2 regions of the Mesorhizobium sp. M0800 genome follow, and region 2 is predicted to be linked to the other one. Evidence: predicted binding sites of a transcription regulator. Region 2 holds the regulator's gene; the other holds the start of a gene.
What was found. The regulator PhoB, encoded in region 2, activates phosphate uptake and scavenging genes when phosphate is short. The targets are predictions, from matches to a motif close to TGTCATNNANCTGTCAT.
Positions count from the first base shown of each region.

Region 1: the regulator PhoB is predicted to act here: its motif matches at 8,265-8,281, upstream of NKI18_RS12655 (alkaline phosphatase D family protein).

Region 1 is NZ_JAMYOZ010000008.1:18,517-30,052, forward strand. Features, by position in the region: gene pdxY (pyridoxal kinase PdxY) at 1-509, opposite strand, end outside; gene NKI18_RS12605 (hypothetical protein) at 518-769, opposite strand; gene NKI18_RS12610 (LemA family protein) at 931-1,575, shown strand; gene NKI18_RS12615 (TPM domain-containing protein) at 1,743-2,585, shown strand; gene NKI18_RS12620 (TPM domain-containing protein) at 2,638-3,480, shown strand; gene NKI18_RS12625 (TPM domain-containing protein) at 3,491-4,129, shown strand; gene NKI18_RS12630 (GNAT family N-acetyltransferase) at 4,246-4,752, shown strand; gene ppa (inorganic diphosphatase) at 4,869-5,399, shown strand; gene NKI18_RS12640 (hypothetical protein) at 5,417-6,007, opposite strand; gene NKI18_RS12645 (TetR/AcrR family transcriptional regulator) at 6,106-6,711, opposite strand; gene NKI18_RS12650 (MFS transporter) at 6,794-8,077, shown strand; gene NKI18_RS12655 (alkaline phosphatase D family protein) at 8,354-9,928, shown strand; gene NKI18_RS12660 (hypothetical protein) at 9,975-10,256, opposite strand; gene typA (translational GTPase TypA) at 10,455-11,536, shown strand, end outside.
Region 2 is NZ_JAMYOZ010000025.1:77,883-89,418, reverse strand. Features, by position in the region: gene NKI18_RS24590 (YMGG-like glycine zipper-containing protein) at 1-213, shown strand, start outside; gene NKI18_RS24585 (CHASE domain-containing protein) at 313-1,935, opposite strand; gene NKI18_RS24580 (ATP-binding cassette domain-containing protein) at 2,065-2,859, opposite strand; gene NKI18_RS24575 (sugar ABC transporter permease) at 2,937-4,301, opposite strand; gene xylF (D-xylose ABC transporter substrate-binding protein) at 4,444-5,484, opposite strand; gene NKI18_RS24565 (ROK family protein) at 5,771-7,015, shown strand; gene phoB (phosphate regulon transcriptional regulator PhoB) at 7,025-7,714, opposite strand; gene phoU (phosphate signaling complex protein PhoU) at 7,731-8,438, opposite strand; gene pstB (phosphate ABC transporter ATP-binding protein PstB) at 8,471-9,274, opposite strand; gene pstA (phosphate ABC transporter permease PstA) at 9,271-10,122, opposite strand; gene pstC (phosphate ABC transporter permease subunit PstC) at 10,126-11,115, opposite strand; gene pstS (phosphate ABC transporter substrate-binding protein PstS) at 11,174-11,536, opposite strand, start outside.

The sequences.
Region 1 (11,536 bases), on a different contig from region 2:
GCCGATTTCAAGTCGGGCAGCGGCGCTCCGGCCATCCATTCCAGCTCGTAGCGGTTGGGCGTGGCGATATCGGCGATCGGCATCAGCCGGTCGCGCATGGCGATTGCGGTCGGCTCAGGTACGTAGAGCCCGCCCGAATCGCCCATCACCGGATCGCAGATATAGAGGGCGTCCGGCGTCTTCGCCTTCACTGCGCCGACCAGCGAAGCGACGGCTTCGGCCTGGCCAGCCTCGCCGAGATAGCCGGACAGCACGGCGCCGACCTCGCCCAGCCACGGCGCGCGCTCAAGGTCGGCCATCAGCGCCTTGAACTGGTCCAGCGGCGGCACGATGCGGGTGGCCCGGCCATGGCCCGGATGCCAGGGCAGGATGACGGTCGGTACCGCCCAAACCGGAAAGCCGAGGGTCTCCAGCGCAAAGACAGCGGCACGGTTGCCGACCGAGCCACGGGCGACATGGCTGGAGACGACGATGACCGCGCGCGGCGCCTCGGTTTTTTCGGCACTCATTGATTTTCCTAACTGCCCCTGGTGACGAAAAGCACGAGCCAGATCAACAGGCCGATGGCAATAAGCAAGCCCGCTGCCCGACCGATGCGGGTGCCCCAATATTCGATCGGGTCCGACCGGTCGGCATCGGCCGCGGTGACGTGGTCGCGCGCGCCTTTAGTGGTTCGTGCAAGGAACGAGGTGCCCCCCGGGTCGGTCTCGCGCGCCACCCGTTCGATGATGCGGCGCGATTCCGCGTCGCTGTCGTGGCGTTTCGCCATGGTGATGTCCCGTTTTATGCCGAGCTTAACCCGTTCGCCTCGTCTGTCACAGGGCCCGACGGCGAATGGCAGAAACCAGTAACACTTCTCGGCCGAAGTCATTTTCTTACGCAAGGATTGTGCTAATGCTTCGCCTGCCAATGCTATCGAGGGGACTTATCATGCTTGCCCAGCGCCTTTCTTCGCCGCCAATCTTTCGTAATCTAGCTGCGTTCCTGGTCATGGCCGTCATGCTGCCGCTGCTTGCCGGCTGCGGCTACAACACCATTCCGACGGCTGAGGAAAACGCCAAGGCCGCATGGAGCGAGGTGTTGAATCAATACCAGCGCCGCGCCGATCTCATCCCCAATCTGGTCAACACGGTCAAGGGCTACGCCGCGCACGAGAAGGACACGCTCGATGCCGTGGTCGAAGCGCGCGCCAAGGCGACGCAGGTGACCGTGACGCCGGAAACGCTGAACAATCCGGAAGCCTTCAAGAAATTCCAGGACAGCCAGGCCGGCCTGACCAGCGCGCTGTCGCGCCTGCTGGCGGTGGTGGAGAACTATCCCGATCTCAAGGCCAACCAGAACTTTCTGGCGCTGCAAGCACAACTCGAAGGCACCGAGAACCGGATCACGGTCGCCCGCCGCGACTATATCCAGGCAGTGAGAGAGTACAATCTGACGCTGAGGACCTTCCCGTCGGTGATCTGGGCGACCTTGTGGTTCCGCGGCAACCAGCCGTTTGCGAATTTCACCATCGAGGAGGACAAGATGCAGCCGCCGAAGGTCGATTTCGGCACCAACACCACGCAAGGCGGGTGAAGAACAGCCGGTGAGCGTGGTCCCTATTGGCCTTGCACTCCGTAGCGCCCCCCTCTGCCCTGCCGGGCATCTCCCCCTCAAGGGGGGAGATTGGCAGCTTTGGCCTCACCGCCCGTCCTGCAACGTTGGAGATTGGCGAAAACAGCCGTGACAGCCGATCTCCCCCCTTGAGGGGGAGATGTCCGGCAGGACAGAGGGGGGCGCGACAGAACGCCAGCCTGGCCTTCCTGCTCGTCTTCCAAAGCCTTCTCCTCCTCCCTCTCATCGCCTTCGCCGCCGACCTGCCAACCCTCACCGGACGGGTCGTCGACAATGCCGGCATCATCGATGCCGTGACCGAGGCGGCGCTGACGCAGAAGCTTGCCGAGTTCGAGACCAAAGGGTCCGACCAGATCGTCGTCGCGACCATCCCCAGCCTCGACGGCGAGGAGATCGAGCCTTACGCCAACCGGCTGTTCCGCGCCTGGAGACTCGGCCAGGCGAAGGAGAACAACGGCGTCCTGCTTCTGGTGGCGCCGAACGACCGCAAGATGCGCATCGAAGTCGGCTATGGGCTGGAAGGCACGCTGACCGACCTGCACACCAAGCTGATCATCGAAAACGACATGGTGCCGGCCTTCCGTGCCGGCGATTTCTCAGGCGGCATCAGCAAGGCCGTCGACGACATGATCATGGTGCTGGAAGGCAATCCCGAAGAACTGGAGGCGCGCGGCGAACGCAACCAGCAGCCGCCGTTCAACAGCGACGATCTGTTCTTCACGATCTTCATAGCCATCTGGGCAATCATCTTTTTCGGCGGCCTCGCAGCCTCCATCCTGCCGCCGATCTTCGGCCAGAAGATCGGTCCCGGCCGCTATCGCTGGCTGGGCATGACCTTCGAGCCAAACCGGCGGTCGTCCGGCGGCTGGTCGGGAGGTTCCGGCGGGGGATGGTCGTCGGGTTCAAGCGGTGGCGGGTTTTCCGGCGGCGGCGGTTCGTCCGGCGGCGGCGGCTCCTCGGGAAGTTGGTGACGAGATGACAAGACACGCCATCAGCCCGGTGGAATCCGGCCGTTTCATCAAAATGATCGGCACCGCGCTGTTGGCCATGGCGGTGCTGCTGGTCGGCTTCGCGGCCTTCGCCGCCGCACTGCCGGCGCTGACCGGACGGGTCGTCGACAATGCCGGCATCATCGATGCCGCGACCAAGGCGGCGCTGACGCAGAAGCTTGCCGAGTTCGAGACCAAAGGGTCCGACCAGATCGTCGTCGCGACCATCCCCAGCCTCGACGGCGAGGAGATCGAGCCTTACGCCAACCGGCTGTTCCGCGCCTGGAAACTGGGCCAGGCGAAGGAGAACAACGGCGTCCTGCTTCTGGTGGCGCCGAACGACCGCAAGATGCGCATCGAAGTCGGCTATGGGCTGGAAGGCACGCTGACCGACCTGCACACCAAGCTGATCATCGAAAACGACATGGTGCCGGCCTTCCGTGCCGGCGATTTCTCAGGCGGCATCAGCAAGGCCGTCGACGACATGATCATGGTGCTGGAAGGCAATCCCGAAGAACTGGAGGCGCGCGGCAAGCGCAATCCGGCGAATGACAATCCTGTCGATCCCATCTTCATGCTGTTCATTGTCCTGTGGGCGACGATGTTCTTCGGCGGCTTGGCAATGGCGTTCCTGCCGCCGATCTTCGGCACGAAACTGTCGCCGGGCGTGTACAAGTGGCTGGGCATGACGTTCCGCTACGGCCGTGGGCCAGCTTCGTCATCCTCCGGTGGCGGTGGGTGGACGTCTGGGACCTCGTCTGGCAGTGGCTGGTCGTCTGGAAGTTCCGGCAGCAGTTGGTCGTCTGGAAGTTCCGGCGGCGGGTTTTCAGGCGGCGGCGGTTCGTCCGGCGGCGGCGGTTCTTCAGGAAGCTGGTGAGACATCAATCATGGCAACACGACCGATCAGCCCCGAGGATCATGAGCGCATCGCCGGTGCGATCCGCGCTGCCGAATCAAAGACCGACGGCGAGATCTACTGCGTCGTGGCGCATGCCAGCGACGGCTATTTCTTCCCGGCCGCTTTCATGGCGATGCTCGGCATGCTCGTCGTCAGCCTCGCCGTCGGTTATGGGCTGGAAGCCTGGTGGCTGTCGATCCGCTTGCCGCATTTCGTCATCGCCGAGCTTCTGGCGCTTGCCAGTGTGCTCATCCTGTTGTGGGCATTGCCGGCATTGCGCATCCATTTGGTGCCGAGGCGGCTGCGCTACCAGGCCGCCCACGCCAATGCGATGAAGCAGTTCCTCGCCCGCAACGTCCACCGCACCACGGCGCGCACTGGCGTGCTGGTGTTCGTCTCGATTGCCGAGCGCTACGCCGAGGTGGTCGCCGACAGCGGGATCGATTCTCGTGTCGGCCAGCATGTCTGGGACGGTGTCGTCCGCGACCTTACGGCGCATGCCGGCGACGATCGGCTTGCCGAGGGGTTCGTCAAGGCGATCCAAGCAGTCGGTGCGGTACTGGCCGAGCATTTTCCGGTCTCGACCGGCGACAGCAACGAACTGGACGACCATCTGGTCGAGATTTGATCTCGCCAAAGCGGTTTCGCAGCGTCTCAAGGACGCACCGTCCGGCTGTGTGAAAGCATCGCGGCGGTTTACCGGACTCTTGCAATCGGGCGCGGCGGGTTTATGGTTAACCAATCATGAATACGCTGAGCATCGACATCAGGAAAGCCGAACCACGCGATGCAGCCGCCATTGCCGACGTGCATCTCGAGGCTTGGCGCGGCGCCTATTCGGGCATCATCCCGCACCGCACGCTGACATCGATGATCAACCGCCGCGGCGCCGACTGGTGGGCGAATGCCATTCGCCGCGCTGCCACCGTCCTGGTCGTCGAAATCGGCGGCAAAATTGCCGGCTATGCGACGATCGGCAAGAACCGCGCCCGCGAACTCAGGCAGCAGGGCGAGATCTACGAACTTTACCTGCGGCCGGAATATCAAGGCATCGGGCTCGGGAGCCGGCTGTTCTCGGCCGCGCGGGCACGGCTGGCCGACCATGGCCTGAAAGGCATGGTGGTCTGGGCGCTGGAAGACAATCAGAACGCACTTGCCTTCTATGCCGGCGCCGGTGGCCGCGATGTTGCCGAAGGCGTCGAGATATTCGAGCAGAAGGCGCTGAAGAAGGTCGCTTTCGTCTGGGAATGACGGACAGCGCATGATCCGGCCGGTTTTCGGTTCGGAGGATCTCCCCGTACCATTCGCCGCATTGCACCATTCGCCGTCGCCCGCTATCGATCTCCAATCGAGAGAGGGATAAAGCGATGCGTATCGAAGCGATTGCCAGCGGAAAGAACCCGCCCGAGGACGTCAACGTCATAATCGAGGTGCCGATCGGCGGCGAGCCGATCAAGTACGAGATGGACAAGGAAGCCGGCACCCTGTTCGTCGACCGCTTTCTGCACACGTCGATGCGTTATCCCGGCAATTACGGTTTCGTACCGCATACGCTGTCGGGCGACGGCGACCCGATCGACGTGCTAGTCTGCAACACGCGCGCGCTGGTGCCAGGCTGCGTCATCAATGTGCGGCCGATCGGCGTGCTGGTGATGGAGGACAATGCGGGCCAGGACGAGAAGGTCATCGCGGTGCCTTCACCCAAGCTGACCTTGCGTTACGAGGACGTCCACGAATACACGCAATTGCCCGACATCACCCGCCAGCAAGTGCAGCACTTTTTCGAGCACTACAAGGATCTCGAACCCGGCAAATGGGTCAAGATCGAAGGCTGGTACGATGCGGCCTATGCCAAGAAGATGATCGTCGAGGCAATCGAGCGGGCCAGGCGCAAGTAATTGTCGGGCGCAAATAATCAGTTGTCGACGCGGCCGAAAGCGGGCGCGTCGCCAAGCACCTCACGCTTGTCCTTGCCGCAGGCGAAGGTGCGTGCCTTCTCGTCGGCAAGCTTGCGCGCCTGATCGTTGGCGGCGGGATTGCCGGTGGCGAGCACAAGGCCGATCGTGCAGCCTTCGTGGGCGTCAGGCTGGGCAACCTTGGCGACGATCAGCACTTCCGTCGACTTGTTCTCGCCCTCGGTATCGCTGATCGAGCGACGATGAATGACGGCGAAGGGAATGGCAGTTTTGCCGTTGGTTTCGATCCGCCACTCGACTTTGGGTCCAGCCGAATTGAGGCCGGAAAAGCTTTCCCAGACCGTGGTCATATCGCCAGGTGGAAAGCCGTAGAACAGCGATTCCCGCGCATCGTCGTAGGAAACCAGCACCGGGTAACCGCGGTAGCCCGAACAGGCGAGATCGGCCCAGTCGCCGTCGCCTTCCTCCGCCTGGGCATAGGTCACGCAGTCCCTCTCCCAGACGAGATCGGTATAGACGCTGGATATGTCGCCGGCCCGGGCGGCATTGCAGAAGCCGGCGAGGGCAAGCGGGATCAAGAGAGCGCGCATGGCGGAACAACTCAGTTCGGGGGGCGCAGCGTACCGTCAAATTTAGCAGCAGCCTAGAGGAAGTCAGGCTGCGCACAGTGGTCTGGTAAAACGGAACACTATTTCTTCAAACTTGCCTCTATCAGAAGATCGGCGTTGCGGGCCACCGACTGCGCCGGTCCGCCGGCACCGAACAGCTGGCCGCTAATATAGGCGCCCTCGATCAGCAGCAGCAGCCCGTCGCCCAGCGTCTCGGCGTCGCCGGCGCCCATCGCCGCCGCCATGGCGCGCAAGCGGCGGCGCAGTTCCTGCTTGTTGGCCTCACTCACGACGCGGGCCGGATGGCCATGTTCGGGATATTCGACCGCGGCATTGGTCATGCCGCAGCCACGATAATCGGGCCTTTGCGTACGCTTGCCGACACGCGTCAGGAAGGCGACGATCTGCGCGCGCGGATCGCCGGGATGGGCATCCACCGCCTCGTCGAAACGCTCCCAGAATTCGAGGTCATAGTGCCGGAGGTAGGATGCGGCCAGCTCGTCCTTGGACGGAAAGCTGCGGTAGAGGCTGGGCTTGGTGACGCCGGCACGCCGCACGATCTCGTCGACGCCGATCGCCCTGATGCCTTGCCGGTAGAACAGATCGCGCGCCACCTGGAGAATCCGTTCGGCGGCGCGAGGCGGGGGTGCGTCATTCGCCTTGATCGTTGGTTCAATGCTTTTCATGCCTGGTCTGCCGGTTAGCTGGTTGACAATGTTACCGGTCGGTACGTATGTTTCGCGCTCCTGCAACGTACCGGTCAGTAACATGATAGCTCAATCCCGCTCGTTTGGCCAGCGCTACGCTTTCGTCGTGGTCGCCGTCATCTTCCTCTGCCTGCTGATCGCAGCGGGCCTGCGTTCGGCGCCGGCAGTCATGATGCTGCCGCTGGAGAACAGTTTCGGCTGGCGGCGCGACGTGGTGTCGCTGGCGGCGGCCACCGGCATCTTCCTCTATGGCCTGACCGGGCCGTTTGCCGCGGCGCTGATGGAGCGGATCGGGCTGCGCCGCACCTTGCTTGCCGCGCTGCTGTTGATGTCGGGATCGACCGCGCTCAGCCTGTTGATGACCAAACCGTGGCATCTGCTCCTCACCTGGGGCGTGTTTTCCGGCGTCAGCTCGGGCGCCGTCGCCACCGTGCTCGGCGCGACCATCGTCAACCGCTGGTTCAAGACCAATCGCGGCTTGGTGATGGGACTGATGTCGGCGTCCAGTGCCACCGGGCTGCTGGTCTTCCTGCCGCTGATCGCCGCGCTGGCTCAGTCGGGTGGCTGGAAGCCGGTTGTCATCGCGGTCTCGGTTGCCACCGCCTGCCTGCTGCCGCTGGTCTGGCTGCTGGTGCCGGAGCGGCCGGCCTCCATCGGCATGGTGCGCTATGGCGCCGAGCTCGACGACGTGCCGCCGGCACCACCTGCTGCGCAAGGCAATTTCCTCGCGCATACGATGAGCACGCTGCGCCGCGCCGCCGGCACGCGCGTCTTTTGGTATCTGTTCGCCACCTTCTTCGTTTGCGGCTTCACCACCAACGGGTTGGTCGGCACGCACCTGATCGCCTTTTGCGGCGATATGGGCATTGGCGAAGTGCAGGCTGCAGGCCTGCTCTCGATGATGGGCATCTTCGATCTTATCGGCACGACGCTGTCGGGCTGGCTCACCGACCGTTTCGACCCGCGCAAGCTGCTCGGCGTCTATTACGGCATCCGCGGCCTGTCGCTGATCTATTTGCCCTATTCCGGCTTCTCGGCGACCAGCCTGATCATCTTCGCGGTGTTTTACGGACTGGACTGGATCGCCACCGTGCCGCCGACGCTCAGGCTTTCCAACGAGGCGTTCGGCGACCGCAGCGGGCCGATCGTCTTCGGCTGGATCGTCGCCGGCCACCAGGTGGGTGCGGCAACCGCCGCTGCCTTCGGTGGCACCATGCGTGAGCTTCAGGGCAACTATCAGCTTGCCTTCCTGATCGCCGGCATGACGGCAATAGCCGCCGCCTGCATCTCGCTGCTGATCAACACCAGCCGCCCGGCGTTTGATCCGGAACCGCAGCCGGCTTGAGCTGCGACGGCTGAGCGCTAATCTCCCCGACGGGGAGATGGCCGCGAAGCAGCCTGAGGGGTCGGTGCAACCGGGCTCGGCCCCTTATCGCAGGCGCAAGAGGTCGGTGCTCCATGCGAGACGACCCCCTTCTGTCGCCTTCGGCGACATCTCCCCCTCAAGGAGGGAGATTCGCCAGCCTGTTCACTGTTATCAAACCTTCATCGTTTCGAAATGTGCCTGAAACATTGAAGCTGGAGCTTGGCGGCGACGTTCAATGCCATCCAGGAGACAGCCATGAACAAGATTTCGATGACGCGGCGCGCTTTCGTCACGTCGGCCAGCGCCGTTGGCCTGGTCGGCGCCTCGGGCCTCGCCCTTCCCTATTACTCGCGCGCCAATCAGCGCCCGGCTTTCACCCATGGCATCCAGTCCGGCGACGTCGACGCCACCAGCAGCATGGTCTGGACACGCACCGACCGGCCGTCGCGCGTCATGTTCGAGGTGTCGTCGACCGAAAGCTTCACCAATGCCGTCCGCCTGGCGCCGCTCGATACCTCGCCGGCCAGCGATTATACGGTGAAGCGGCTGCTTACCGATCTCGCCTCCGACCAGGACATCTTCTACCGCATGGTCGCGGCCGATCTTGCCGACATCAACGCCGTTTCCGAGCCGGTCGTCGGCCGCTTCCGCACGGCACCTGCCTCGAAGCGCGACATTCGCTTTGCCTGGTCGGGCGACACCGCCGGCCAAGGCTGGGGCATCGACGAGACCGGCATGAAGACCTACGCCACCATTGCCAAGCACACGCCCGACTTCTTCCTGCATTCGGGCGATACGATCTATGCCGATGGTGCGATGAAGGACGAGGTCGACCTGCCCAACGGCGGCAAGTGGAAAAACAAAGTGCTGATCGATGAGAAGCGCAAGGTTGCCGAGACGCTGGACGAATACCGGGCGCAGTGGAAATACAACATGATGGACAGGCATGTGCTGGCGCTCAGCGCCATCTGTCCGACCTTCTATCAGTGGGATGACCACGAGGTGCTGAACAACTGGTCGGACTCGAAGGACCTGAGCGCCGACGATCGCTACACTGAAAAATCCATCCATGTGCTGGCGGCACGTGCGGCGCGCGCCTTCCACGAAATGACGACGATCCGTTACGAGCCGTCGGAGCCCGGCCGCGTCTACCGCAAGATCGCCTATGGTCCGCTGCTCGACGTGTTCTTCCTCGACATGCGTTCCTACCGCGGCCCCAACGGTCCGGATATGCAGGAGACGATGACGCCCCAATCGCGCATCCTCGGTGAACAGCAGATCAAGTGGCTGAAGCGCGAACTGGCGAATTCCAACGCAACCTGGAAAATCATCGCCGCCGACATGCCGCTCGGCCTCGTCGTCTGGAACGACGGCACCAAGAAGGTAGGGGCCGAGGCGGTCAGCAATGGCGACAATGGCCCGGCCAAAGGGCGTGAGCTGGAAATTGCCGACCTTCTTCGCTATATAAAGAATGCGGGTATCAGCAACACTGTCTGGCTCACCGCAGACGTGCATTACACAGCCGCGCATTACTACAATCCGGACAAGGCGCAGTTCCAGGACTTCAATCCGTTTTGGGAATTCGTTTCGGGTCCGATCCATTCCGGCACGTTCGGGCCTAATGGTTTCGATATGACATTCGGCCCGGAGCTGAAGTTCATAAAGGCACCAACTGCCGAACAGGGTCAAAACCTGCCGCCTTCGGCCGGCCTGCAGTTCTTCGGGCTCGTCGAAATCGATGGCGCCACCGAGCAGTTGACGGTGCGGCTGATGGATCGCGACGACAGCGAACTCTACAAGGTCACGCTCGATCCGGTGCGGTCGGCGTGAGCGACGGCGCCGCTACCCTCGGGCCAGCCCGAGGGTAGGACGTATATCAATCGGGATAGCAGACGACGGGAATGTTGGGCCAGACGGCGCTGTCGCATCCGGCATTTTGCTGCCGCTGCTTCAAGGCGGCGCTGACCGGCCCGGTCACCACCGGATCGACGCCATCGGGAGCATCGGCAAAAAGCTGCTCCGCCGACGGCTTGTCGGATGGCAAAGCAGACCGCGTCTCCTTGAACGACGCCGCCGACTGCGCCGCGCCGGCCGCGAGGAGGACGGCGAGCGCGGTACATGCCAAAATCGGCCGGAGTTTGATGCCTATCTCGATCATGAAATTCGAACTGTCCGGACCATGAAAGGTTCCGCCTTGGTTAATAATTCCACTTCACACCAAGACATTTAAGATTTGGTGACTTTATTTGGTGGCTCGCCTCCTCTTTCGCAATTGCGAAAAACCCTGTATGAGCCGCCCAACCGAAAGAGGCAGCGCCTTTTGGCCTGCTGCCTGCAACGCTCCCGAGACCGAAACATGAAAATCCGCAATATCGCGATCATCGCGCACGTCGACCATGGAAAAACCACCCTCGTCGACCAGCTTCTGAAACAGTCCGGCTCGTTCCGCGACAACCAGCGCGTCGCCGAGCGCGCCATGGATTCGAACGACCTCGAAAAGGAACGCGGCATCACCATCCTGGCCAAGGCGACCTCGGTCGACTGGAAGGACACCCGCATCAACATCGTCGACACGCCCGGCCACGCCGACTTCGGCGGCGAGGTCGAGCGCATTCTGTCGATGGTGGATTCGGCCATCGTGCTGGTCGACGCCGCCGAGGGGCCGATGCCGCAGACCAAATTCGTCGTCGGCAAGGCGCTCAAGGTTGGACTGAAGCCGATCGTCGTCATCAACAAGATCGACCGGCCCGATGCCCGTCACGTCGAAGTGGTCAACGAGGTGTTCGATCTTTTTGCAGCACTTGACGCCACCGACGAGCAGCTCGACTTCCCTATCCTTTATGGTTCAGGCCGCGACGGCTGGGTCTCGGAAAACCCCGAAGGTCCGAAGGACCAGGCTCTGGCGCCGCTGTTCGACCTCGTCATCAAGCACGTGCCGGCGCCGACCGTTCATCCCGGCTCGTTCCGCATGATCGGCACCATCCTGGAAGCCAATCCGTTCCTCGGCCGCATCATCACCGGCCGTATCGAATCCGGCACGCTGAAATCCAACCAGGCGGTCAAGGTGCTGCACCATGACGGCACCCAGGTCGAAACCGGCCGAATCTCGAAAATCCTTGCTTTCCGCGGGCTCGAGCGCCAGCCCATTGACGAGGCGCAGGCGGGCGACATCGTCGCTATTGCCGGCCTGTCGAAGGGCACCGTCGCCGACACGTTCTGCGACCCGTCGGTGACGGAACCGCTGCATGCGCAGCCGATCGATCCGCCGACCGTGACGATGTCGTTCCTGGTCAATGATTCCCCGCTGGCCGGCACCGAAGGCGACAAGGTGACCAGCCGCGTCATCCGCGACCGCCTGCTGCGCGAGGCTGAAGGCAATGTCGCGCTGAAGATCGAGGAATCGCCGGACAAGGATTCGTTCTTCGTCTCCGGCCGCGG
Region 2 (11,536 bases):
GTTGCGGTCAGCGGCTGCACCACCACGGAAGAGAACGTGGGTATCGGCACTGTGGGCGGCGCGCTCATTGGTGGCGCTGTCGGCGGCGGCAAGGGCGCTTTGATCGGCGCCGGCGCTGGTGCGATTGGCGGTCTGCTCGTTCGCCGTCTGCAAAATGGCTACTGCCAATACAGAGATCGTCACGGCCGGATTTACACAGCTCGCTGCAACTAGTTTCGAGCTCCAGGCGAACAGCAAACGCGGAGGCAGGCCACCTGTCTCCGCGTTTGCCCTTTTAGAGCGCTGTTGCGACGCGGCCCACGAGACGGCGTTTCAGGCCGGCAGCGGAACCCTGATTTCCACGTTCAAGCCATCTTCGCGAAAATCGCGCCTGATTGTGCCACGCAATTCGCGCGTGACGTTGAGATCGATCAGTCTGGTGCCAAAACCGCTCTTTGCCGGTGTCTCGAGCTTCTTCTGACCGGCCTCGCGCCAGTTGAGAGCCAATGTCCGGGTGCCGCTACGGGCTTCGAGCGACCAGTCGACCTTCAGCGCACCGACTGAACTGCCGGCTTCGCCATGCTTCAGCGCATTCGTCGCCAGTTCGTGAAAGACGAGGCCGAGTGCCTGCGTCGTCTTTTCATCGAGAAGAACCTGCGGTCCCGACAGCAGCCCTTCAGGAAGCTCACTGCCGAACACCTGGCCTAGCTCGATGCGCAGCAGGTCGCCGAGATCGGCTTTCTGCCAGCGTGAGCGCGTCAGCATGTCCTGGGAAGCCGCCATCGCCTGCAGCCGGGCCGAGAAAGAAGCCGAGAATTCCTGGACGTCGGTGGTGTGCGATGCTGTCTGGCGCGCGATTGCCAGCACCCGCGTGATCGAGTTCTTGATGCGATGCTTCATCTCCTGCAGCATCAGGTCTTTTTCCAGCAGGCTCTTTTCGGTCGTTTCGTGAAGCAGCGAGACCGCCTCATAGGCCCGCTCCTGATAGCGGGCCACCAGCGCGATGGCGCCCGCAAGCAGCAGTCCGAACAATCCGAGCATCACCGGGATGGCGCGCGAGGAAGGTTGCGAGAAAGCACTTGTCGGCCTGAACAGGACGACCCACGGCCGGCCGGCGACGGTGATCTTGCGGGTGACCAGCAGCCTGTCGCCGAGGCTCGAAACAGGCGGCGTTTCCGATTGGAACAGCAGGTTGTCGCTGTCCACCGTGCCGTCATAGATCTCGGTGTTGACCGGCAGCAATGGTGCCCGGCTGAGCGCAGCCTGGAACAGATCACGGGCGCGGAAGGCCGCATAAAGGAAGCCGGCAGTCGAGGATCTCGTCGCGTTCACGGCGTCCGGCGCGGTTTCGACATTGAGCCGGACGAAGACGAGGAACCCGGTAAAGGTCTGCGCGGCACCCGTATCCTTGCCGAACTGCACGAGCCCGCTGGCGTGCTGCTGGTCGTCGGCCATCGCCTTTTCGATCGCCTCGCGCCGCGCCGGCCCGGTGAACATGTCGTAGCCGATGCTGGATTTGTTGGACGGATCCAGCGGTTCGAACAGCACGATGGGCGTACGCCACGGTAAGTTCGTGTCGGGATAGATCGGATGGCTTGCGCCGTGATCGTGCAGGATGTCGCGCTCGACCGCCGCCTCGTTGCCAGTTTTCGTCAGGCGGAGGAAGCCGATGCCGCGCAGGCCGGCGAAATTATTGTCGATGTCGAGCGCGTTGAAGAAAGCCTTGAACTCGCCCTGTGAGATACCGCCATTGCGTGCGTCGAACAGCGCCCGGGTCGAACGCAGCAGCGACAGGTCCAGGTCGATGCGGCTTTCGATCCGGTTAAGCGCGTCGTCTGCCGTCGCCTCGAATTTAATGCGGGCCGCCTCCTGGGTGGCAAAATAGGCAAAACCCGCCATCGTCAGGCTGATCAGCGCGACGGCGATAAAAGCGACGGTCGGAAAAAGCTTCTTCAATTGCTGATACGTCCCGTGGACGGTTCGGCATCTTTATGGGCAAGTCCCGACGCCAACACAATGGCGAGGCCAAAGCATGGTGACGGCTGGCACATTTTGGCGGCTTGTGATTAGCCGGCTAATTCTCGTTCATGCGGCGATCTTCAGCGCGCCCGGCCCCGGAATGGCGCCGGGTGGGCACTTGCCGAGGATGATCATGCCGAGCACCTCGTCCTGGGTGACGTCGGTTGTGCGCGCCGTTCCGACAACCCGACCGTTCTTCATGACGCAGACACGGTCGGCAAGCTCGAACACGTCGTGAATATCATGGCTGATCAGGAAGATGCCGATGCCGTCGGCCTTGAGCTGCCTGACCAGTTCGCCGACCTGCGCCGTCTCTTGCGGCCCGAGTGCCGCCGTCGGCTCGTCCATGATCAGGATGCGAGCATTGAACAGGATGGCGCGGGCGATCGCCACCGACTGCCGCTGGCCGCCCGAAAGCTTTACCACCGGCTCCTTGAAGCGTTGGAAACGCGGATTGAGCCTGCCCATCACCTTGCGCGCCTCGGCCTCCATGGCGACGTCGTCGAGCGTACCCCAGCCGGTCATCAGCTCGCGGCCGAGAAACAGGTTGGCGGCCGCATCGACATTGTCGGCCAGCGCCAGCGTCTGGTAGATCGTCTCGATGCCGTACTTCTTGGCGTCGCGGGGATTGGAGATCGAAGCCTCCTCGCCGTTGACGAAAATCTGGCCCGCATCGCGCTTGTAGGCGCCGGACAGGATTTTTATCAACGTCGATTTGCCGGCACCGTTGTGACCGAGCAAAGCCATCACCTCGCCCGGGAAGAGGTCGACAGAGGCATCGTCGACGGCGCGAATGCCGCCGAAAGCGATGGAGATGTTGCGCATGTCGATCAGCGGCGTGGGAGCGGTTTTGTCTGCCATGCTCGTCCTTCCTCCCTATAGATCCTGCTTGAGCATCAAGTTGTACGAAAACCGGTTTCCACCTTGCGGGATCATGCTCAGACCCGTTTGCGATAGACGGTATCGAGCCACACCGCGACCACCAGCACGGCTCCGACAACGATGCTCTGCAGCGGCGAATCGATGCCGAGCAGCACCATGCCGGACTGCAGCGACTGCATCAAAAGCGCGCCGAGCAGGGCGCCGAGCACTGTGCCGGAGCCGCCGGCGAGCGACGTGCCGCCGATCACCGCCGCCGCGATGACCAGGAGCTCGTCCAGCGTGCCCAGCGCATTGGTCGACGAGTTCTGCCTGGCTGACGAGATCGCTGCGGCGATCGTCGCCAGCACGCCCATGATCATGAACACCTTCATGGTCACCCAGCGCGTGTTGATACCGGCAAGGTTGGCTGCTTCCGGATTGCCGCCGATGGCGAAGACATAGCGGCCGAAACGGGTACGCTTGGCGATGAAGGTCATGATCAGCCCTACGGCTACAGCCATCAGCACGGGTATGGCGATGCCATGGGCGATGAACAGCCCGCCTTCGGGAACGGTTATATTGTTGGCCGCCGCATATCTGTTCACGATGCCGACCGGCCAAGGATAGGAATTGGCAAGCCATATGGCGCCCATGATGACAAGGCAAGTGACGGCCCCGAGGAACGTCTCGGCCCAGATCGGGCGTAACGGGAAGCGGAACCGCTTGCGCTGCACCCGCCCGTTGAGCAGCATGAACACAACCGCCAGGCACGCGACAATTCCGACGATCCAGCTCCATCGCGCGCCGATCGAACCCGTCGGTCCGCCGCCCATCAGCTGGAAAGTGGCATCCAGCGGCGCAATCGTCTGCCCACTGACGACCCACCATGCGGCACCCCGCCAGACCAGAAGGCCGCCCAGCGTCACGATGAAGGCCGGCACCTCGAGATAAGCGATGATGTATCCCTGGAACGCTCCGATCAGAAGGCCAAGCGCCAGGCCGATGGCCAGTGCCAGGATCCAGATCCAGGGGTTGCCTAATTGCAGACCGACCATTCGCACCAGGAAATGCACCTGCGCAAAACCCATGACCACGCCGATCAGGCCTTCGGCGGAGCCGACCGACAGGTCGATATTGCGCATGACGATAACCAGCACCATTCCGGCGGCCATTATGGCCACGGCCGAAGTCTGCACCGACAGGTTCCAGAGATTGCGTGGCGTCAGGAAGGTCCGGCTGTCGAAGTCGAACGGATTGACGCCGAGCCGTACGCTAGAAATGACATGCAGGCCGACCCAGATGACCAGCAGCGCGCCGATCATGCCGAGCATGCGCGTGTCGAGTTCGGTTGCCTTGAGAAATCGAGCAACGATGCCGAGCTCGGATTCCCGTGCCCGGTCTGCCGTGCTGTCGACCGGCGTGTTGGACGTCGTGTCGGTCATGATGTTTCTCCCGCCGGGTTGCCGTCTGCCGCGGATGCCGGAAGTAGCCTAGAGGTTATCCGCCGGAAGCGGAAAAACAACTCTTGTTGAAAAAACGCCGCGGCGAGCGGCCGCGGCGTTCGGACTTCTCGGAAACGTCGGCTCAGTTGCAGACTGCAACAGTGCCAGCCGTCACGCCGGCGCAGACTTCTTCTTTCTTGATCCAGGCGGCGTCGATGACGACGTTGAGGTTGTCCTTGGTGATGGCGACCGGGGTCAGGAACAGCGACTTGACGGTATTGCCGCCGGGCGTGGTGAAATCCTTCACGCCGGCAATGTCGGTCATCTGCTTGCCGTCGGCCAGTTGCGAGGCGATCTCGGCGGCATTCTTGCCGAGCTCGCGCGCATCCTTCCACACCGACACGGTCTGTGTGCCGAGCGCGATGCGGTTCAGCGCGGCGTGGTCGCCGTCCTGGCCCGAAACCGGAACCGATCCGGCCAGCCCTTGCGCCGTCAGCGCGGCGACGACGCCGCCGGCAGTGCCGTCATTAGCGGCGACCACGGCATCGATCTTGTTGTCGTTGGCGGTCAGGAACTGTTCCATGTTCTTCTGAGCGTTGGCCGGCAGCCAGCCGTCCGTATAGGCCTCGCCGACATTCTTGATCTTGCCGCCGTCGATGGCCTCCTTCAGCACCTCCATCGAACCGGCAAACAGGAAATCGGCATTCGGATCGGAACCCGAACCCTTGATGAAGACGTAGTTGCCTTCCGGCTTCACCTTGAAGACTTCGCGGGCCTCCATGCGGCCGACTTCCTTGTTGTCGAAGGTCAGATAGAACACGTCCTTGTTCTCGATCAGCCGGTCATAGCCGACGACCGGGATGCCTTCGTCCAGTGCCTTCTGCACGGCCGGCCCGATGGCCGAGGCGTCCTGCGCCAGGATGATCAGTGCGTTGGCGCCCTGCGAGATCAGGCTCTCGACGTCGGTGAGCTGCTTGCCGGGGTTGGACTGTGCGTCGGCGGAAATATACTTGTCGCCTGCGGCCTCGATGGCCGCCTTCATTGCGGCCTCGTCTGTCTTCCAGCGCTCTTCCTGGAAGTTCGACCAGGAAACGCCGATGACCTTGTCTTTAGCCTGCGCCGCCGACGCCAGCGCCAGCGTCATGGCGACACCCGCCAGAATGGCGGTCGTGAATTTCTTCATCATATCCTCCCTGCGCCGCGTACGGCGTGACCAATTGGCTCAAAGACCAGCTTAGAAGCTCTAATTTTTTCGAGCCTCGAAAAAATACTGGCCCGATCTCCGGCTGCTGTCAACATCGATTCTGATGGATTTTGATGACTCTGCGAGTTTTTTCGAGCGTCGGAATAAACGATGACAGCGCCACCTGCATCTGACACTATTTGCCTGCATCCGACACTATTTGTCGGACATTACCGACGGCTTCCGGTTCATGAGCGGCCGCGGCAACCGGGAGGAAAGCAAAACAATGTCGGTCGGAATCCGCCATGACGATTTGCGCCGGCGCAACCGGGCGATGGTGATCTCGGCGGTGCGCCGGGCCGGCCAGCCATCGCGTACTGAGATCGCAGCTACCACCGGCCTCAGTCATTCGACCATATCGGCGATCTCTTCCGACCTGATACGGGAAGGCATCCTCGCCGAGAGCAAGGCAAGTGAGCCCGTTTCGTTGAAACGCGGTCGTCCGCAGGTCGGCCTCGCCCTCAACCCGGAAGCGGCGGCGGTGCTGACCGTGGTGTTGTCGCTGAATTTCCTGTCGGCCGCCATTATCGACTATACGGGACAGGTGGTCGCCGAGGAACAGCGCCGGCTGGACACGCTGACCATGCCGCGCGACGAGCTGATCCGTGAATGCATGGCCATCGTCCGGCGCCGGCTGCAGGATCCAGACCTTGACGTCCGCAGTGTCGCCCGCATCGCCCTGGCGATTCAGGGCATTACCGACTCCCCTGCACGCGCCATGCTGTGGTCGCCGATCACGCCGCAGACCGACATCGCCTTTGCCGACATGCTGGAGGGCGAATTCGGCATCCCGGCAACGGTGGAGAACGACTGCAACATGATGGCGGTGGCTTTGCGCTGGCGCAATCCGGATCGCTATCGCGACGACTTCATCGCCATCCTGCTTTCGCATGGCATCGGCATGGGGCTGGTGCTGAAGGGCGAACTGTTCACCGGGACGCATTCCTCGGGCGGCGAATTTGGCCACATGATCCATCGTCCGGGCGGCGCGCTCTGCCGTTGCGGGCGGCGCGGCTGCATCGAGGCCTATGCCGGCAACTACGCCATCTGGCGCAACGCCAGGCAGATGAGCGACGACAGCGAACCGGTCGCCGACGTCAGCGACGCCGACATGCGAGCACTGGCGGCTCGGGCGCGCGAGAAAGATGGGCCGGAACGCGAGGCCTACCGCAAGGCCGGCGAGGCGCTGGGTTTCGGTCTCGGCTCGCTGTTCGCGCTGATCGATCCGGCACCGGTCGCGATGGTCGGCGCCAGTGCCGCCGCCTTCGATCTGATCGAGCCGGCCTTGCGGAAGGCAATCGCCCAGACCGCCGGCGGTCAGCATTCAGGCTCGATCTCCTTCGATACAGAGCCGAACGAATTGCCGCTGATCCGCGAAGGCTGCGCGATGCGGGCGTTAAGCTTCGTCGACCAGGAGATTTTCGCGCCGGGCGCGCAAATGAGGCCCAGCGTCAGAAAGAACGTAGCCTGACCAGGCGGGTCAATCTTCCCTGATCGCATAGCCGGCACCGCGGATGGTGCGGATGACATCCGGCATCCGGCCGTTGTTGACGGCTTTGCGCAGCCGCCCGACATGCACGTCGACGGTGCGTTCGTCGATGTAGATTGTCTCGCCCCAGACATTATCGAGTAACTGGCTGCGCGAGAAGACACGGCCCGGATGCCGCATCATGAACTCGAGCAGCCGGAATTCGGTCGGCCCGAGCCTGATTTCGCTCTTCTTGCGATAGACCCTGTGCGATTCGCGATCGAGCACGATGTCGCCGACCTTCAGCACGCTGGACAGCACTTCCGGCTTGGCGCGCCGCAGCAGCGCCTTGACCCTGGCCATGAATTCTGGTGTCGAAAACGGTTTCACCAGATAGTCGTCGGCGCCGGTCGAAAGACCGCGCACCCGGTCGCTCTCCTCGCCGCGCGCGGTCAGCATGATGATCGGCAGCCGCTCGGTTTCGGGGCGCACCCGCAACCGACGACAGAGCTCGATGCCGGAAACCGCTGGTATCATCCAGTCGAGCACCAAAAGGTCGGGCACATTCTCCTGCAAACGGATCTCGGCTTCGTCGCCGCGTGTCACCACCTCGACCTGGTAGCCTTCGGATTCGAGATTGTAGCGGAGCAGCACACCCAACGGCTCCTCGTCCTCCACCACCATTATGCGTGGTGCGATCATCGGCTGGGCACCCCCATCATGTCACCGGTGCGGACATTGTCGTTTCGTCCTGCTTCGGACGATTGACCGGCAATTGCTCGCCGGTCAGCACATAATACGCATTTTCGGCGATGTTGGTGACATGGTCGCCGATCCGCTCCAGATTCTTGGCGCAGAACAGCAGGTGCGTGCAAGCGGTGATGTTGCGCGGATCTTCCATCATGTAGGTCAAGAGCTCGCGGAACACGGACGTGTATTTGACGTCGATGCGCTCGTCGGCGGCACGCAGCTTGGCCAACGCGGCCGCATCGCCTGCAGCATATTCCTCGATGACACCCTGCACCTGGATGAGAACCAGCTGCGCCATCGCGTCGATGGAATGCGACAGGTCCCGCGGCGTGGCGCTGAGGCCGACCGCACTCACGCGCTTGGCGATATTCTTGGCAAGGTCGCCGATGCGTTCGAGGTCGCCCGCCATGCGGATCGCTCCGACCACATGGCGAAGATCGTGGGCCATCGGCTGGCGTTTGGCGATCAGGGTGATGGCGCGGTCGTCCAGTTCGCGTTGACGCGCATCCATGATGGCGTCGTCGGAAACGACGCGTTGCGCCAGCACGTTGTCGGAATTCAACAGGGCCTTGGTCGCCCCGCCGACCATCGAACCGGCGAGGTCGGCCATGTCGCGGATCAGCTTGCTGATCTGCTCGAGATCCTCGTCGAAAGAAGCGACTGTGTGTTCGCCCATGGTCCTGTCCTCATATGCATGATCGGAACGGCTCAGCCGAAGCGGCCAGTGATGTAGTCCTGCGTGCGCTTCTCGCGGGGCGACGTGAAGATCTTCTCGGTCCGGTCGAACTCGACCAGTTCACCCAGATACATGAAGGCGGTCTGGCGCGACACACGCGCCGCCTGCTGCATGTTGTGGGTGACGATGACGATCGTGTAGTCGGCTTGCAATTCGTCGATCAGTTCCTCGATCTTGGCAGTCGACAGCGGGTCGAGGGCCGAAGCCGGTTCGTCGAGCAGAATGACTTCCGGCTTCACGGCCACGGTGCGGGCGATACAGAGCCGCTGCTGCTGGCCGCCGGACAGGCTCAAGCCGCTGGCGTTGAGCTTGTCCTTGACCTCGCTCCACAGCGCGGCGCGCTTCAACGCCTGTTCGACGCGGCCGTCCATCTCGGACTTGCCGAGGTTCTCGTAGAGCCTGACGCCGAAGGCGATGTTCTCGTAGATCGACATCGGGAACGGCGTCGGCTTCTGGAACACCATGCCGATCTTGGTCCTGAGGAGGTTGAGATCCTGCGACCGGTCGAGAATGTTCTTGCCGTCGAGCAGCACCTGGCCCTCGGCCGTCTGTTTTGGGTAGAGCTCATAGATGCGGTTGAACACACGCAGCAGCGTCGATTTCCCGCAGCCCGAAGGGCCGATGAAGGCCGTGACACTGCGCTCAGGCAGCGACAGGCTGATGTCCTTCAGCGCCTTGCTCTGGCCGTAGTAGAAGTTGAGATTCTTGACCTCGATCTTCGTCTTCTCGGCGACCGTTTCGGCCATCGTCATGTCTGGGGACAACATCTGTGTCATCTGTCCTCTCTGCGTCCGGTAAGGCTGCGGGCGAGGATGCTCAAGCCCAGAACCGTCAGGGTGATTATGAGTGCGCCGGTCCACGCCAGTTGCTGCCATTCCTCGTAAGGGCTGAGAGCGAACTGGAAGATGGTCACCGGCAGGCTGGCCATCGGCGCGTTGATATTGCTGCTCCAGAACTGGTTGTTGAGCGCGGTGAAGAGCAGCGGCGCCGTCTCGCCGGAGATGCGTGCTATCGCCAGCAATATGCCGGTGACGATACCGGACAATGCGGCGCGGTAGGCGACCGAACGGATCACCACCCAGCGTGGCGCGCCGATCGCGGCACCGGCTTCACGCAACGCGTTCGGCACCAGGTTGAGCATGTCTTCAGTGGTGCGCACGACCACCGGAATGACCAGGATGGCAAGCGCAACGGCGCCGGCAATGGCCGAGAAATGTCCCATTGGCCGCACCATCAGCTCATAGACAAACAAGCCGATGATGATCGACGGCGCCGACAACAGGATGTCGTTGATGAAGCGGACGACGGTGGTGATGCGCGAAAAGCGTCCATACTCGGCCATGTAGGTTCCCGCCAGCACGCCGACCGGCGTGCCGACGACAACGGCGATGATCGTCATCAGCAGGCTGCCCGCGATGGCATTGAGCAGGCCGCCGGCCTCGCCCGGTGGTGGCGTCATCTCGGTGAAGACCGCGAGCGAAAGCCCGGCTGTGCCCTTATAGACCAGTGCGCCGAGAATGAGCGCCAGCCAGGCAAGCCCGATGCCGGCGGCGACGACGCAAAGCGCCATCATCACCGAATTCCTGGCTTTGCGGCGGCTGTGGAGCGATGAGGATGTCGACATCGGTCAGGCTCCCGTACGAGCGTCGATCCGCATCAGCATATAGCGGGCGGCGGCAAGGATCAGGAAGGTGATGACGAAGAGGATCAGGCCGAGCGAGACCAGCGAGGAGGTGTAGAGGTCGCCGTCGGCCTCGGTGAATTCATTGGCGATGGTCGCCGAGATCGTCGTGCCCGGCGCGAACAGGGAGGCACTGATGCGGTGGGCGTTGCCGATGACGAAGGTCACCGCCATGGTCTCGCCGAGCGCCCTGCCGAGGCCAAGCATGACGCCGCCCATGATGCCGATGCGGGTATAGGGAATGACCACGCGCCGGGTCACTTCCCAGGTCGTGCAACCGATGCCATAGGCCGATTCCTTCAGCACCGCCGGCACCGTATCGAAGACGTCTTTGGTGATCGAGGTGATGAAGGGCAGCACCATGATGGCGAGGATCAGCGCCGAGGTCAGAAGGCCGATGCCGTAAGGAGGGCCAGCGAAAAGGCTGGATAGTCCCGGCACGCCGTGGAAGACGTTGATGATGAAGGGCTGTATCGTCGTCTGCAGGAACGGCGCGAACACGAACAGGCCCCAGATACCATAGATGATCGAGGGAATGCCGGCCAATAGCTCGACCGCGATGCCGATCGGGCGCCTGAGCGGGCGCGGGCAGAGCTCGGTGAGAAAAACTGCAATGCCGATGCCGATCGGAACCGCGATCAGGATGGCGATGGCCGCCGTCACCAGCGTGCCGTAGATCGGCGCCAGTGCGCCAAATTTTTCCGTGACCGGATTCCAGCTTTCAGTCGTCAGGAAGGAGAAACCGAAGGACGACAGCGCCTGCCACGAGCCGGCAAACAGCGAGATCGCGACACCGCCGAGGATGACCAGCACAAGAATTGCGGAAGCGCGGGTGAGTCCGCGGAATATGGCATCTGTGAGCGCGAAGCGCCGCACCGTAGCTTCCCTGGCCCGGGCTGCTGCAGATGATGGCATGGCATCGGAAGCGATGGTCATTGGGTCCTCGCGATTAAAGGCAACAGGGAGGGCGCCATCGACGCCCTCCCTGAGGAGATTACATAGCCGAGTAGAGCGGCTTGCCGTCGTCGCCGACGACTTCCTTGGCCCACATGGCCTTGACGCTCTCAACCACCTTGTCGGGCATCGGAACGTAGTCCAGCTCGCCGGCCATCTCGTCGCCCTTGTCGTATGCCCAGGCGAAGAATTTGAGCGCTTCGCCGGTGGTCGCGGCATCATCCGGCTTCTTGTAGAGCAGGATCCACGTTGCCGCCGTCATCGGCCAGGACTCGGCGCCCGGCTCGTTGGCGAGGATGACGCCATAGCCCGGCTGCGAGCTCCAGTCGGCATTGGCCGCTGCCGCCGAGAACGCCGCCGCGGTGGGCTCGACCTTCTTGCCGTCCTTGTTGATCATATCGGT